DNA from 3 places in the Pseudoalteromonas sp. SG41-5 genome. Region 3 is predicted to be linked to each of the others. Evidence: predicted binding sites of a transcription regulator. Region 3 holds the regulator's gene; each other region holds the start of a gene.
The links. Region 3 encodes LexA, which represses DNA repair genes until DNA is damaged. Its sites were predicted from a motif close to TACTGTATNNNNATACAGTA; they were not measured.

Region 1: H5232_RS19995 (SulA-like leucine-rich domain-containing protein) is a predicted target of LexA. The motif match lies at 1,259-1,278, and genes of this name have one in related genera.
Region 2: H5232_RS12735 (LexA family transcriptional regulator) is a predicted target of LexA. The motif match lies at 1,007-1,026, and genes of this name have one in related genera.

What each region holds. Positions count from the first base shown of each region.
Region 1 is NZ_JACJFH010000108.1:8,767-13,741, reverse strand. Features, by position in the region: gene H5232_RS20000 (YchJ family protein) at 294-773, opposite strand; gene H5232_RS19995 (SulA-like leucine-rich domain-containing protein) at 814-1,248, opposite strand; gene H5232_RS19990 (sel1 repeat family protein) at 1,473-1,928, opposite strand; gene H5232_RS19985 (NCS2 family permease) at 2,056-3,348, shown strand; gene H5232_RS19980 (hypothetical protein) at 3,371-4,129, opposite strand; gene cysB (HTH-type transcriptional regulator CysB) at 4,447-4,975, shown strand, end outside.
Region 2 is NZ_JACJFH010000043.1:32,670-37,644, forward strand. Features, by position in the region: gene H5232_RS12730 (hypothetical protein) at 541-843, opposite strand; gene H5232_RS12735 (LexA family transcriptional regulator) at 1,037-1,459, shown strand; gene H5232_RS12740 (Y-family DNA polymerase) at 1,462-2,742, shown strand; gene H5232_RS12745 (hypothetical protein) at 2,958-3,944, shown strand; gene H5232_RS12750 (hypothetical protein) at 4,161-4,619, opposite strand; gene H5232_RS12755 (ParA family protein) at 4,842-4,975, shown strand, end outside.
Region 3 is NZ_JACJFH010000029.1:20,955-25,929, reverse strand. Features, by position in the region: gene H5232_RS09710 (hypothetical protein) at 1-341, opposite strand, end outside; gene H5232_RS09705 (hypothetical protein) at 509-889, shown strand; gene H5232_RS09700 (PaaI family thioesterase) at 886-1,329, opposite strand; gene H5232_RS09695 (hypothetical protein) at 1,451-2,245, shown strand; gene lexA (transcriptional repressor LexA) at 2,320-2,937, shown strand; gene coxB (cytochrome c oxidase subunit II) at 3,359-4,501, shown strand; gene ctaD (cytochrome c oxidase subunit I) at 4,501-4,975, shown strand, end outside.

The sequences.
Region 1 (4,975 bases), on a different contig from region 3:
CGGATAATAAATCTATCTCCAGCGGCTATTTTTCAATGTTAACTGCGTTGAATTTATTTGTAATAGGCATGCTATTGACGCGTAAATTCGCCTTATTTTCCCTGAAAATTTTGGCTGGAGAGTAAAAGTAATATTAGTGCTATAAATCAATGCGTTAGAAAATACATGAACCAAAATTTAGGTTAAGCAACAAAGAGTTAATCGCACTTAGACAGACCACGTTGGCTTGCGAGTTTTTTGAATTTATGATTATTTATAAATACTTACGGTAAAAACTATACTCTAAGAAAGTGTTACACGCTGTGGCATTTTTTATATTTTTTACCACTACCACACGGGCACTCATCATTGCGGCTAATTTTTATATCTGCAACAGGGAAGATCTCACCATCGAGATAACGCCACTGGCCATCTTCTTTTATGAAGCTTGATTTTTCATGCAGTTGGCAAAACAAGTTTTGATAAAAATAGCTAACACAAAATTCAACACAACCAGTGTACTCTTGCTGATCTGCACTGATCACGGCTAATTTTATAAAGCGGCAACTATTAGCAAAATCGGCAATTTCTCTGAGTGGGTTTGCTGCTTGTTTTTCTTGTGCATAAGTTTGGTAAATATACTTAGCATTTTTTAAGGCATAAGCAACAAAGCGAGAGCGCATTAGTTGCTCTGGGCTTGTTGCTTGTATATTGCCTAAATGCAATTTTTCACAGCAATCGCTATAGCTTTGTTCGCTGCCACATAAGCAAAGACTGTCAGTGAGTGAGGTCATAATTAAAATACGCTTTATTAAAAAACGGCATTTTAACAGCTTATTGTGCTAATGCTATCTCTGTAGCTTGTTGGGTTTTAGTAAAACAGTATAGTTTTGCACTGGCTTGATCTAACTTTAATGACAGGTTAGCTATTTGATTGTCTCTCACAATGTCTGTCCAGGTGATCACCGCTGCAAAGTTACCGTTATGTAGTGCAGAATTTAGTACATACTCTAAATTAACCAGATGCTTTTGCCTGATCACTAATAGTTTACTGGTATCAATAGAACATGAATCGAGTAAAGCTTTACTTGGTACGTGATCCGGTGCAATCAGTAACGTCCATGCGTTTTTATTATTGTAATGGTGTAACACCTTTAGAAGTTCAAAAGTTGCAGATATCTCATCTTCTATCTGAATCAAATTTACTGATGCGCTTAAATTATCTTGTTGATAGCTTTTAACTGTTCTGATGGTAATTGGCTGTAACATAAGTTTCACTCACTGGTTGTTTATACAGTACTCATATACAGTAGTTTATACAGTGTTTGTGTGCAAGTGTTTTTTGCTATCTTTTTGAACGATTTTTATATTTATTTGATACCATCAGCTTTGGAAATATGCAGAAAATAAAATAATATTTTATAAAACAATATATTACTTAGTTACATTGAGGCGGCAATTGATTTTAATGAAAAGGGTAGATTAGTCCCTTTTCAAGGTGAGTTGGGGATCAGGTGAGCAAACTGCTGTTGGTGTATTTGCTCATACAGTGTTGCAGCATAACACTGGGCATCTTTAAAGCGGCGGGTGGCTAGATGTTTACGTAAATCAGTTAAGGCAGTTGCTGCAGGCTCATAGCCTTGGCTACTGGCTAAACTTAGCCATACTGCGCCATGAAAAACACTACTAGGTACGCCTTGGCCTTTGATAAAAAATAATCCGAGATAAAATTGGGCTCGCTGATTACCTGACATTGCAGCTAAGCGCATCCATTTAGCTGCGAGAGGAGGTTGATCATTTTTTAAATAATACAGGGCTTTATTAACAGTGTTATCAGGAGTATCAGCTTTAACCGCACTGTGTGGGGCTTTGCTCGGTTGGGTGATAAACGATAATACGTTTTCTAACTGTTGTTCTAAATCTAAGCCGATTGGCGAGGTATCTGTCATAGTGCCACACATATTATTGTTGTCATTTACCTGCTCAGTTTAGTCTAATATCAGGTTAATTGTCCTGTTATTCTTGAAATATATGATAAAATCACACAATTATTGTCATCTAAAATGAAACTCACTTATGCTCGACGCGTTATTTAAAATTAGCGACCACAACTCGACTGTGCGCCGCGAATGTATTGCTGGTCTCACTACCTTTATTACTATGGTTTATATTGTGTTTGTCAACCCTGCTATGTTGGCTGAAGCTGGTATGGATCAAGGTGCTGCGTTTGTGGCAACTTGTATTGCTGCCGCTATTGGCTGCTTTATCATGGGCTTTTGGGCAAATTATCCGTTAGCTTTGGCTCCTGGTATGGGGCTTAATGCCTTCTTTACTTATGGTGTTGTATTAGGTATGGGCTATACCTGGCAAGCAGCATTAGGGGCTGTGTTTATGTCGGGCTGTATTTTCTTGTTCCTGAGTTTGTTCAAAGTCAGGGAGTGGATAATTAATGCTATTCCATTGGTGTTAAAGCAAGCCATTGCAACAGGAATTGGAGCGTTCTTAGCGTTAATTGCGCTTAAAAATGCCGGGATCATTGTGGCCAGCCCTGCAACATTAGTGCAGCTGGGTGATATAACGGCTGCCGGTCCATTGTTGGCTATTTTTAGCTTTTTTGTTATTGCAGCGCTACTTTATCGTGATTTTAAAAGCGGTGTTTTGATCAGTATTTTATTAGTAACTGTGATCGCGCTAAGTCTGGGTTTGGTAGAGTATCAAGGCGTGATATCTATGCCACCTTCAATTGCGCCTACTTTTATGCAACTTGATTTTTCAGCGGCATTTGAGTTGTCAATGCTTAGCGTCATTTTTGCATTGTTGTTCGTTGATTTATTTGATACATCAGGCACTTTAGTTGCGGTAACTCAAAAAGCAGGCTTAGCGGACGAAAAAGGTAATATGCCACGTTTAGGACGAGCATTAAGTGCTGATAGTGCCGCAACCATTGCCGGTTCAGTATTGGGCACTTCGACCACAACCTCATATATAGAGTCAGTTGCAGGGGTGTCTGTGGGTGGCAGAACAGGACTTACAGCTGTGGTTGTAGGAATGTGCTTTTTATTGATGATGTTTTTTGCACCTTTGGCGAAAATGGTGCCAGCTTATGCAACTGCGGGAGCTATTTTATACGTGTCGGTGCTAATGCTACAAAACCTCAAGTTTGTAAATTGGGATGATATGACAGATGCCATTCCAGTGAGTGTGGTATTACTGATGACGCCGCTAACATTCTCCATTGCTCATGGCATTGCACTGGGCTTTATTTCTTATACAGCTGTTAAAGTATTGTGTGGTAAACGAGAACAAGTAAGCATCAGTGTGTGGATATTGACAGCGATGTTTGTGATAAAATTTGCGTTTTTATCCTAAGTTAATACAAAGAAAAAGTGGTTTACCACTTTTTCTTTGGTGCAAAAAGCACGTCTAAATCATCTTGTTCTTGCTCTGCTTTTTTCTTCAGTGCAGTTGCATTGGAGGCTTTAAGGTCGGTGCTTATTGCTTCTAAATAACCTTCGAGTTCTTGGCGTTTTGTAGTTATATAATCGTCGCTATAAGCTACTGCTGATACAGTTGCGTACGCTTTTTCAAAGTATTGGCGTGCAGAACCGACCATATTCGCAGAGCGCGCTGAGATACCTCGTTTAATCTGGCTTTCAATATTAATTCGTAATTGGAGCTTTTCTAAGCGCTTGTCTTCAGCAATAAAAATTTGGCTGTCTACTTTTCCTTTACCATGCTCTGAGCGAAGCACTGCACGTACTTTCTTGATACCTTGAATAAGTGCTATTAATTGCTTGTCGTTATCGGGTAACACTAAGTTTTCTGAGTTAGCGGTGTCGATTGAGTTCCCTAAACGTTCATTGGCTTCTTTTAAGCGATTCTTTAACTCTTTTGAATTAGGAGATAGCTGCACCATTGCTGCTAACGCATCATGAATACGCCGTTGCAGAATACGTAAAATATGTTCTGACATAGGTATGTTGGCGCTATTTACTAGAACATCTTCTGATTCTTCAATGATTTTTTTTTGTTTGGTTAAGTCTTTACGGCGTTCTGTTTCTTGTTTCTCTTTATGCTGTTGTACCGCACTGACCCAGAGGGCAATGACAATCAGTGCAACAATCAACATAATAATAATAGAAACGATCATGGTTTAGGTCTCAAATTTCACAAGCTAATAATTTTAATCTTACATTAAATATATGCTAACGGGATAGTTTTGCGCGGCTTATGTAAAAAAGAATTCACTTTCTCATCATTTATTACTATCTGCGTATGATATTTTTTCATTTTGCGCGTCAGCTCAAAAGATGGCTACCTCAAGACGAGGGATTATGCTAGCCTAAGCAAATAACCTTATAAATACGATTCCAGACAGCCTTTTTCTATTGTTAATCAGAAAAAACTTGGCTTGACGCGATGTAGCATTTATAAATAAGCAGTATAACTACACTAAAAAATGCAGCCATGAAATTACAACAACTCAGATACATCGTCGAAGTCCAAAATCATAAACTTAATGTTTCAGCAACCGCTGAAAGTTTGTTTACCTCACAGCCAGGTATTTCTAAGCAAGTACGTATGTTGGAAGATGAGTTGGGCGTGCAGATTTTTGGGCGAAGTGGAAAACACTTAACCCACGTTACCAGCGCGGGCACTGAAATAATTAATATTTCCCGTGAGATCCTTTCTAAAGTAGAGGGTATTAAGGCGGTTGCAAATGAGCATACATTACCTGATCAAGGTAAGTTGAATATTGCCACCACACATACCCAAGCACGGTATGCACTGCCAAGTGTGATCCAAGGATTTATGAAAAAGTACCCTGCGGTGTCATTGCACATGCACCAAGGTACGCCGCAGCAAATTTCTGATGCTGCTGCTCGAGGCGATGCTGATTTTGCAATTGCCACTGAAGCACTGCATTTATACTCTGATTTAGTAATGTTACCTTGCTATCACTGGAATCGCAGTATTGTGGTGGCAAAAGACCATC
Region 2 (4,975 bases), on a different contig from region 3:
CAAGAAGGCCAAGTATTCAATACAAAAATCAAAACTAACCACCAATAATACGACTAGCATTTCAGGTAAGTTTGATAGATACGGTAGCAAATATGGCGTCAATAAGGGCCAGAATATAGCCACGAACAGATTGATCCAGAATTGAGTTGTTTGGTCTTTTAACATTGATGATTACCTCTTTATTATTTTTTGGACACACAAAAACCCACCGAGCCCTGATGACCTAGTAAGAATGAATGCTAGAAGGTTTATTATTTACGCCCTTGAAATGCTTAAAGGTAAAGTATTTAGATGTAAACTTTGACGCTTTTTAATGTGGGCAGTTGAGAACGAACTAGATTGCACTGTAGTTCAGCAGTTACTTTGTATATCCTCCATATTTTATTTTATTTATTGTTATATTATAACATATATTATTCAAAAGTAAATCATACCTGCTTTACGCGAAATAAAGCACTCCTCTGCTTTAGATAAAAAGGGTGCTTGACCGCACCTGCGAAGGCAAAATTTAGCGGTCAAGCGATAAACTGTTATGAATGTTTATGATTGAGAATATAGCTCGATTGGAGAGAAAAAATCAGAAATAGGAGGTTTAGCTGTTTTATTAGGCCAAAGTATATTCTCTACTTGTTTGCTCTGCTCCCAATGAACAAAGTCAGGAGCTTTGTCTATTTTCGCCTTTTTAATATTTGCACCAGAAGCGCTACTCAAATTATCAGCAACACTTTCAACAAAAGACAACACGTTTGGCTCATCAGTTGCTGCATTATAGTATGCAATCAAAACCCCATTGAAGAAAACAGCTTTATCACCGTCTTCCGAAGAAATTGAACATAAATCCATAGTTACTCCAGCTCATATATTTTTGCCAAAGCTATCATATGCGTTAAATCGCGCCTGATTCTGGGAAAAAGGTTTAAATTTAGCTAATAATTGATGAAATCACATAGACCGCGAGCCTAAAAGAAACTTCTTAGTTGTAATGTGGAAGATTCACATCTAAAATTACTGTTTATTTGTACAGTATTTTATAATTATGCTTAGCAAACTTACCCCCTCAACAACAAAGCTAGCTATTGCAGACTTTTCAGTTGCTGCAGGTTTCCCCAATCCATGCGAAGATCACCTATCCGACTCAATCAGTTTAGATGAGCTCCTAATTAAGCGCCCTAGCAGTACATTCCTATTCAGGGTGTCAGGCAACAGCATGTCCCCAGACATTACTGACGGCTCGATAATAGTTGTAGATAGGTCAGTAACAATCAAAACTGGACGAATCGTATTAGCTACATTAGACAACGAATTTGTTGTGAAAGAACTACAACTAAAAAACAAAAAAGCCGTTTTTATTAGTAAAAACCCCGACTTCGAGCCAATTGAAATTGATATCGATGAAAACAATGACTGGGATACCCATGTAGTCTGGGGCGTTGTCACTGGTTTAATCAAGGTATTCTAACTATGTGGGTTCTTTGTGATATCAACGCTGCTTACGTTTCGTTTTGCCAACTCTTTAACCCCCAGTACGACTTTGATAAAACCCCTCTTGGAGTACTCAGTTCAAACCAGGGTAACGTAGTAGCTCGAAATCAAGCTATCAAAGATTTAGGTATCAAAATGGGAGAGCCTGCATTTAAAGTTAAACAGCTGGTGGCTGCGCATGGTGGCCACTTGTGGGGAAGCAATTTCACGCTGTTTGGTGATTTGAGTAACCGTTTTCATACAGAGTTAGAGCATTTCTTATTCGATACAATGCGATACTCTGTTGATGAATGCTTTGGGCGCATCGATATAAACTATACAAAGGATATAAAAGAGTACGCGCACACCATACAGAGGACACTTAAGAGGAACTTAGGTATTGGCTGTGGCTTGGGTATATCTCAGACAATGACACTAGCCAAGCTTGGAAGTCACTGTGCCAAAAAGAAAGAGTGGAAAGAACACACTAAAGGCGTGGTTGTATTAGATTCTCAATACAAAATTGATTGGGCTCTTAAACATACTTCTGTAGAGGATATTTGGGGGGTTGGAAGTAGAACAACTAAAAAACTAAATAAATTTGGTATCTATACGGGATATGACCTTAAAAATGCCGACATTAGTTGGATAAAAAAGACGTTCACCGTTGTTCTTGCCCGTACTGTGGAAGAGTTGCGGGGAAAGCCTGCGGTAGAATTGAAAGATATAAACGACTCTCGCGATAGAATTTGCGTATCTCAGAGTATGGGAAAACCGGTGATAGAGCTTACGGAGCTTTCTGAAGCTGTTACAGCACATGCAACAAAGGCAGCGTTTAAGCTTCGTCGATTTAAATCTTATACATCAGCAATAACAATATTCATCCACACGGATTCATTTAGACAGGCAGAGCCGCAGTATCATAAGTCACAATCAATAAAACTACCCTACCCCACCGCGGATACATCAACACTGGTGTCTTATGCTAGCTTCGCTTTAAAAGCTATTTTTAAAAAGGGGTTTAAATATAAAAAAGCAGGCGTTATTTTTGAAGAACTTTCATTACACGATGATATGCAACAACTTGAGCTATTATCGGAGACTTTACCACTGAATATTAGCTCAAAAACGTTAGTCATTGATGAGATAAATAGAAAATTTGGACGAAGTGCAATAAATCTCGCAAGTGAAGGGTTCTCTCAGTCTTGGCGCCCTAAAGATGATTTAGCACCTTTGAGTTATACAACAAAACTTTCAGATTTACCTATTGCGAAAGCATAAAGGCTATTTAGAAGAACCCTATCAAGGTGTAAACCCCAGAGTAAATAAAATAACCCAACCCAATTGAAAGAATGGTAATGTTAAAAGCCAACATGAATAGCTTAAAATTATGCGATAAATCGGGCACTTCCATGATGCACCTACAGTGTATTTTAATGTTATTAAATCATGTATAGCAGACTATCTTAAATAATTCCTTAAATTAAGGTACAAACATGCACGAAATACCGGTCCTATTTGGTATCAATAACTCAGGTCATTTAATTGCAGCTCAATCGATTCAAGTGGGCGGAACCTATACTTGTCCATATTGTGGTGAAGCACTTAAATGTGATTTGTCTTCTATGCAAAATAAGATGCTCATCCACCCAGAAACTAATAACTGCATCAGCCTAAGTGATAGCTACAGGAAAGCCAAAGAACTAATTAAAAGTGTCATCTTAGAAAACAAAAAGGCTGAGACAACAATACAGATCCATCAAAATTGCTATCAATGCCTCAAAGAAATACAAAGAGATATAAAATATTGTACGTTTGAAGGGGTTCAAACTGATTATTACTACCATGACTCAGTATGTGATGTGATTGGGCAATTTAGCCATAAAGGACAGTCAATCTATTTGGGCATTGAAATTGTATCTGAACAAGAGCAAGATTGGAGACCATATAGCATTTCAAATGGTTCGGCATTAAGAAGCTGGATCAAACTAAAAGCCTCTGACGTTATTAAAGATCCATACAATTGGCGACCTCTAAATTCAAAGTTATCACCAAGGCTTTGCCAATCATGCAGCAATACCAGCAAGAAGAGCTCTAAAATAATTGCTGTTGCCGATAAGTACTCAATTCCTAGAGAACTGTATACAACCACTCGCAAATCCCCAGTTAAGCCGTTCATAGCCGACATTGAAACTTGCTATAGATGTTCAGAAATAATCCCCGTATTTTGGTGGTTAGGGACGCCATTTTGCGAAGATGAACCACCATTTCCACGCCCTTATACAATTGAGCTGAGATTTTCCAAGCAATACGGAGGTAAGTACTGGGCAAACACTTGCCCTAATTGTAAATCAATACAAGGTGATAACCATCTCCATGTATTTGAAACAGCGCAATTCAAAGATTTACTATCACCTAAAGTTAAAAACAGGGAGTCTAATGCTGTTAGCATGCTCATGGAGCGTACCAAGCTATTCTATTAATGCGCTAGCTATGGGCGCAGCACTTCACTAATGAAAGGCATTAGTAGGAAGCGTATAGCCGCGTATTCACACACTAAATAAAGCAGCCCTAAGGCCAGGCTAAAGTTAAAGCATAAAATTATGAATATAATCGCGGTGAGTAAGAGGAAAGCTAATAAAATCATAGCTAAGATGTTAGGGTTTTGAATTAGCCAGTATATAAACACTTTCATGGAGTTATCTGCTCAATGCTTCAAAGTCTATCAATTCTCCCGTATATGTATCTTTTACAACCCCATTTTCAACGGTAACGTAGATAACATTATACAACCCACTCTTCTTAGTAATACGGATAGAAGCATATGACGAAACAAGTTTTTTAACTGTATCTTCAAGCGTCTTAACATCACTTAATTTGACGTCATCATGCCCAATTCGTTTTAAAGTAAACATTCGATTACAACTCCTTTGATTATGATGTGAGTGCCAAGCAGACATACAAACGATGGCTCTCCCTATCATGGCTATACCAGCGACAAAGCCTATGAACGTCACAAATAGCAGTATGAAATCAGCTTTACCTGTCATACAAAACAGATAAGCATAGAAAGCTCCTGCACTAAAAAACATCAAACCCAAACACAGCTCAAATAAATTAAGCCATCGCTCGGCCATTGAGTATTGCTGACTATCCATAGGAAACACCAGATAATTAATAACTGACGACCATCCTATGCTATCCAGTAAATCGCGCTTAACAGCGTGAAAAAATCAAAATTTATAAGAAAAACAGGCTTTTTTAAGAAGAATTTGAGATATTATTTTAAGCATTAAAAATTAGCTCATACTTTAATTTTTGCTTTACCATCTAAAAATTAAAGCATACACTACAAAGAAACACATTCAGTAAGGTTCACAATGACTATCTCTAAAGTAGATGCTACCGATATCTCGTTTGACGAGCTAAAAGAAGGTTCAGAACTGTACATTCAACGCCGTAATAGACGCCTTCTAAATAACCACCGTAAAGAGCTTAGAGTGTTTACTAAAGC
Region 3 (4,975 bases):
GCTTTACTCGGTGCTACCAAAGGACGGCCAGTAACTCCGTTAAAGCTGTACTCACCGTTACTGTTGCTCACAATAATGGTAGGGATTGTTAAAAAGTGACTATAACTAATTTGTCTTGGTTGAGTAATTTTTGCAACGATATTATCAACTGAGGCTAGATAATCAGCTTGTTTGAATGGGTTATTTAATTGCCGCGCAGCTAAATGTTTACCGTGAACTTTTTCAAGCGGTATAGCACTCATAATTAAACCACCGAGTAACCATGCAAAAATTTGTAGCGCTAATAAGTAACCTAACCATTTGTGAAACTTACGCGCATGTTTAAAAATGCGTTTATCCATAGTGACTACCTGTTTGTTATTAGTGCGGTATTCTATAAATTATATTGAGTTTGCCAATGTGGCAAATTGTCGCATCAACAAAATAAAACTAGCTACTCTAGATTTGGTATATACGCAAAATTAGGTTAAAGTTTGCGTTGTTATTAACGCAGGGTAAAAATGAAACAATGTCGGAAATTCAATTTTTAAATGTAGATCTAGAGCTTGAATCAAAGCAAGATATTAGTTTGTTAGTTGCAGACTTAAAAAAAAGTGCTGTGGTTTTGCATTACGATAAAGATGAGTACCGTCAACTAGCACGTATTGAGTCTAATGAAGACGTTATCTCACCAGATAAAGCGATTAACCACTTATGTGAGTTAATTGAATCTTGCTCACGCAATGCATTAAAGCAGTGGTTATCATGCTCAAAGCGCACCTTTGATATTGGCTTTGAATCAGGCACTTCGCCAAAATGCTTTAATCAAGCGCTCAGTGCCGATACTTTATTGCGTATTTCTGCTATTGGCGCAGGTATTGAAATTACAATTTATCCACTTTCAAGTTAGCCTTTTCGCTCTACAATTGCTGCGGTCATTCTTGATACGCAGCACAGTTCTCCACGACTATTGGTGATTTTTATTTCCCATACGGATGTACGCTTGCCTAAGTGTAGTGGTGCTGCTATCGCGGTTAATATACCATTACGTGATGCTTTTAGATGATTGGCATTGATCTCCTGGCCAACACAATAAAACTTTGTAAAATCAACAGCAAAGTTTGCAGCATAACTCGCCACCGTTTCTGCAAGTACAACATTTGCGCCGCCATGCACCATACCCATAGGGTTATGATGAGCTGGGATCGCGGGCATCGTTGCTACTAAATAATCATCGCCTATTTCACTTATTTCAATGCCCATGGTTTTCATCAATGTGCCTTGACCACTTATGCCGTCATCAAGTTGCTTACATTGTGCTAGGGTGATCGGTTGATACCAAATACTCATCTGTCTACCTCACTAAGTTATTTACTAAATCAGTCTACACTTTTAAACATTTTCCTACAGTTAAGATCATAAAAATAGATAAAATGTACCTATATTATCTAACTGTTAATGGATCTTAAGGATGAAAGTAAAGGTATTTGGATGTGGTGCAATATTATTAATGAGCCTTGTTGCTCAGCCGCAGGCTGTTGCTAGTACCCAACATCAACTCGATATTGGTTTTACCGATTTAGCTGGTTTAGATGAATCTTTTTTAGGCGCACGGTATCGATATTTTGCGCAAGATCTTGAATCGTTGACTGGTCCATACGAGCTAAAAGCGTATTTAAATCAAGTCAATAATTATGCTATTGGTGGGTTTGCTAATGATGATTTTAGCTATTTAAATGCCGATGCTGCCATCTATGGTCCCGCAGGATTAGTTATTAGTGCCAGCGCGCAGCGCCTCTGTGAGGATAATAGCTATTGGCAAAATACTGATTATTTAGTGAGTGCCGCTGTTGGTAAGCAAATGAATGAGCAGTTACAACTAGGGTTCAATATATATTACAGTCGCTTAGAGCGCCATGATATGTGGTTTGGCAAAGATAATGAAAGAGTCGCGGTTGAATGGACTTATGCTCCTTATGTTCGTTGGACAAATATAGTTAGCAATCAAGGTTGGGATTTAGAGCTAAAGCAATTGGCAGGGCGTTATCGTTATGTGCAGGGGCAGGCGGTTTATTATGTAAATCAAGCATGGTCAGTGGGAGTCGTTGCTAATATTCGTAATCAGAAAAATCTAAAAGACAACTATGAACTGCAAACGCAATATTGGTTTAATCAACATGTAGCATTAAAGTTTGGTCTTGGATCTGCGCTTGATTCTGGAAGTGGTTTAAATAGTATGAGCTTGTTATTAACGGCGCGATTTTAAGCCAATTTATATTTGCGATTTTCAGATAACTGTATATACTCACAGTTAAATGTACTGTATGGAAAACCAGTTGTATGCGCCCATTAACGAATCGCCAAGCTCAAATTCTCGAACTTATTAAAGTTTTTATTAAAGATACCGGTATGCCGCCAACCCGTGCTGAGATTGCGCAAACGTTAGGTTTTAAAAGTGCTAATGCAGCGGAAGAACATTTAAAGGCATTAGCGAAAAAGGGCGTTATTAAAATGAAGCCCGGTGCCAGTCGAGGTATTCAGTTAGTTGAAGAGGATGAGCCGGAACAACTTGGTTTACCTCTAATAGGCAGAGTTGCCGCTGGTGAGCCTATTTTGGCAGAGCAGCATGTTGAAAGTCATTGCAAAATAGATCCACTCTTGTTTAAACCGGCTGCTGATTTTTTACTGCGTGTGCAAGGCATGAGTATGAAAGACATTGGTATTATGGATGGCGATTTATTGGCTGTACACAGCACTCAAGTTGCTGAAAATGGCCAGGTGGTGGTTGCCCGTGTTGATGACGATGTAACAGTAAAACGCCTTGAAAAAGCAGGTAAAAAAGTTTTTTTACATGCTGAAAATGATGAATTTTCACCGATTGAAGTGGATCTTGAACATGAATCTTTCAATATTGAAGGGTTGGCTGTTGGGGTGATCCGCAACGCTGATTGGATGTAAATTTTTTGATCTATATTTTGCACCAAATTGGTGAAGTTTGGTGCATTTAATTTTTTACCGCTATAATGGCTAGATTTTATACTTAGCTATAGCGTCCTAAGCCCTATCAAATCTACTTACCAGCTACTTTTAGCCCTCTAATATTATCCCTAATTACAAAATAACGCGCTGATTTTTAGCTGTTATTTATGCACCAAAAAAGAATTTAATTGCTCTTAAAACTTGCTAATTGTTCATTTTTTAACTAATTGGTTAATACACTGTGTTAACAGCTACTTTAAAAGTCTAACAATTTTGCTCAATAGCATAATTTAGGGTTGCGTTAATATTCAGTAACAATAAAAAATAACGAATTGGCGCGAATAAAGCTGTGCCGCCTTTTCGCTTTGCGTTTTGCAATAGCATTTAAAGGAGCCGTCACATGGGTAAATTGAGCTCTACCTTGTGGCTTATATTGTTTGTTCTACCGCAGCAAGTATTGGCTAATAGCCAGTTTAATATGCGTAAGGGCGTAACAGATATAAGTAATGATGTTTATCAGCTGCACATGACAATATTTATTATATGTTGTGTGATTGGGGTCATCGTGTTCGCCGTGATGTTTTGGGCACTGATCCACCACCGTAAATCTAAAGGGGCAAAACCAGCCCAATTTCATGAAAGTACTAAAGTTGAAATCCTTTGGACGGCAATCCCGTTTGTGATTTTAATTGGTATGGCAATTCCTGCGACAAAAACTTTGATTGCAATGGAAGATGCTAGTAAAGCTGATCTCACCATTAAAATTACTGGTTCTCAATGGAAATGGCATTATGAGTACATGGGTGAAGATGTTGAGTTTTATTCAATGCTTGCTACACCTCAAGATGAAATAACTAATCTTGCAAATAAAAACCCTAATTACCTGCTTGAAGTTGATAAACCTTTGGTGTTGCCAATTAATCAAAAAGTACGATTTTTAATGACCTCAGACGACGTTATTCATTCTTGGTGGGTGCCTGATTTTGCAGTGAAAAAAGATGCTAACCCTGGGTTTATCAATGAAACTTGGACCAGAATTAATGAAGAGGGCATTTATCGAGGGCAATGTGCAGAACTATGCGGAAAGGATCATGGCTTTATGCCTGTGGTGGTTGAAGCTAAATCTGAGCAAGCATTTGCAAACTGGCTGAGCGAAGCTAAGCAGGCAAAAGCAAACGCTGCAATTGCTGATGCTGCCTTATTAGATCAAACATTACCAAAAGAAGAATTAATGACACTCGGCGAGCAAGTCTATATGGCCAGTTGCGCTGCGTGTCACCAACCAACAGGTATGGGCTTACCGGGGGTTTTCCCTGCGCTCAAAGGCAGTCCGGTAGTATTAGGAGATATTAAAGATCATATTGATGTCGTGCTTCATGGTCGCCCAGGTACCGCTATGCAAGCATTTGACAAGCAGTTATCAATCAAGCAGCTAGCAGCTGTGATCACCTATAAGCGTAATGCATGGGGCAATGACACTGGGGATGTAATTCAACCGAGTCAGATACAAGCCGCGATTGATGCAACTTCGGAGGCTAAATAATGAGTAGCGTAACAGAGCAACAACATGATCAAGCTGCACACCATGATGGACATCATCATCCTGCGAAAGGTTTTAAACGCTGGCTTTATACTACTAACCATAAAGATATCGGAAGTTTATATTTAATTTTTTCGTTGACGATGTTTTTAATTGGTGGCGCCATGGCGATGGTGATCCGCGCAGAGTTATTTCAACCTGGCTTACAGTTAGTAGAGCCTCACTTTTTTAATCAAATGACCACAGTACATGGCTTGATCATGGTCTTTGGTGCCGTTATGCCGGCCTTTACAGGATTGGCTAACTGGATGGTACCACTCATGATTGGCGCACCAGATATGGCATTACCACGGATGAATAATTGGAGCTTTTGGATTTTACCTTTTGCTTTTATTATTTTACTGGCATCCCTATTTATGCCAGGTGGTGGCCCGGCATTTGGCTGGACTTTTTATGCACCACTGTCAACAACTTACA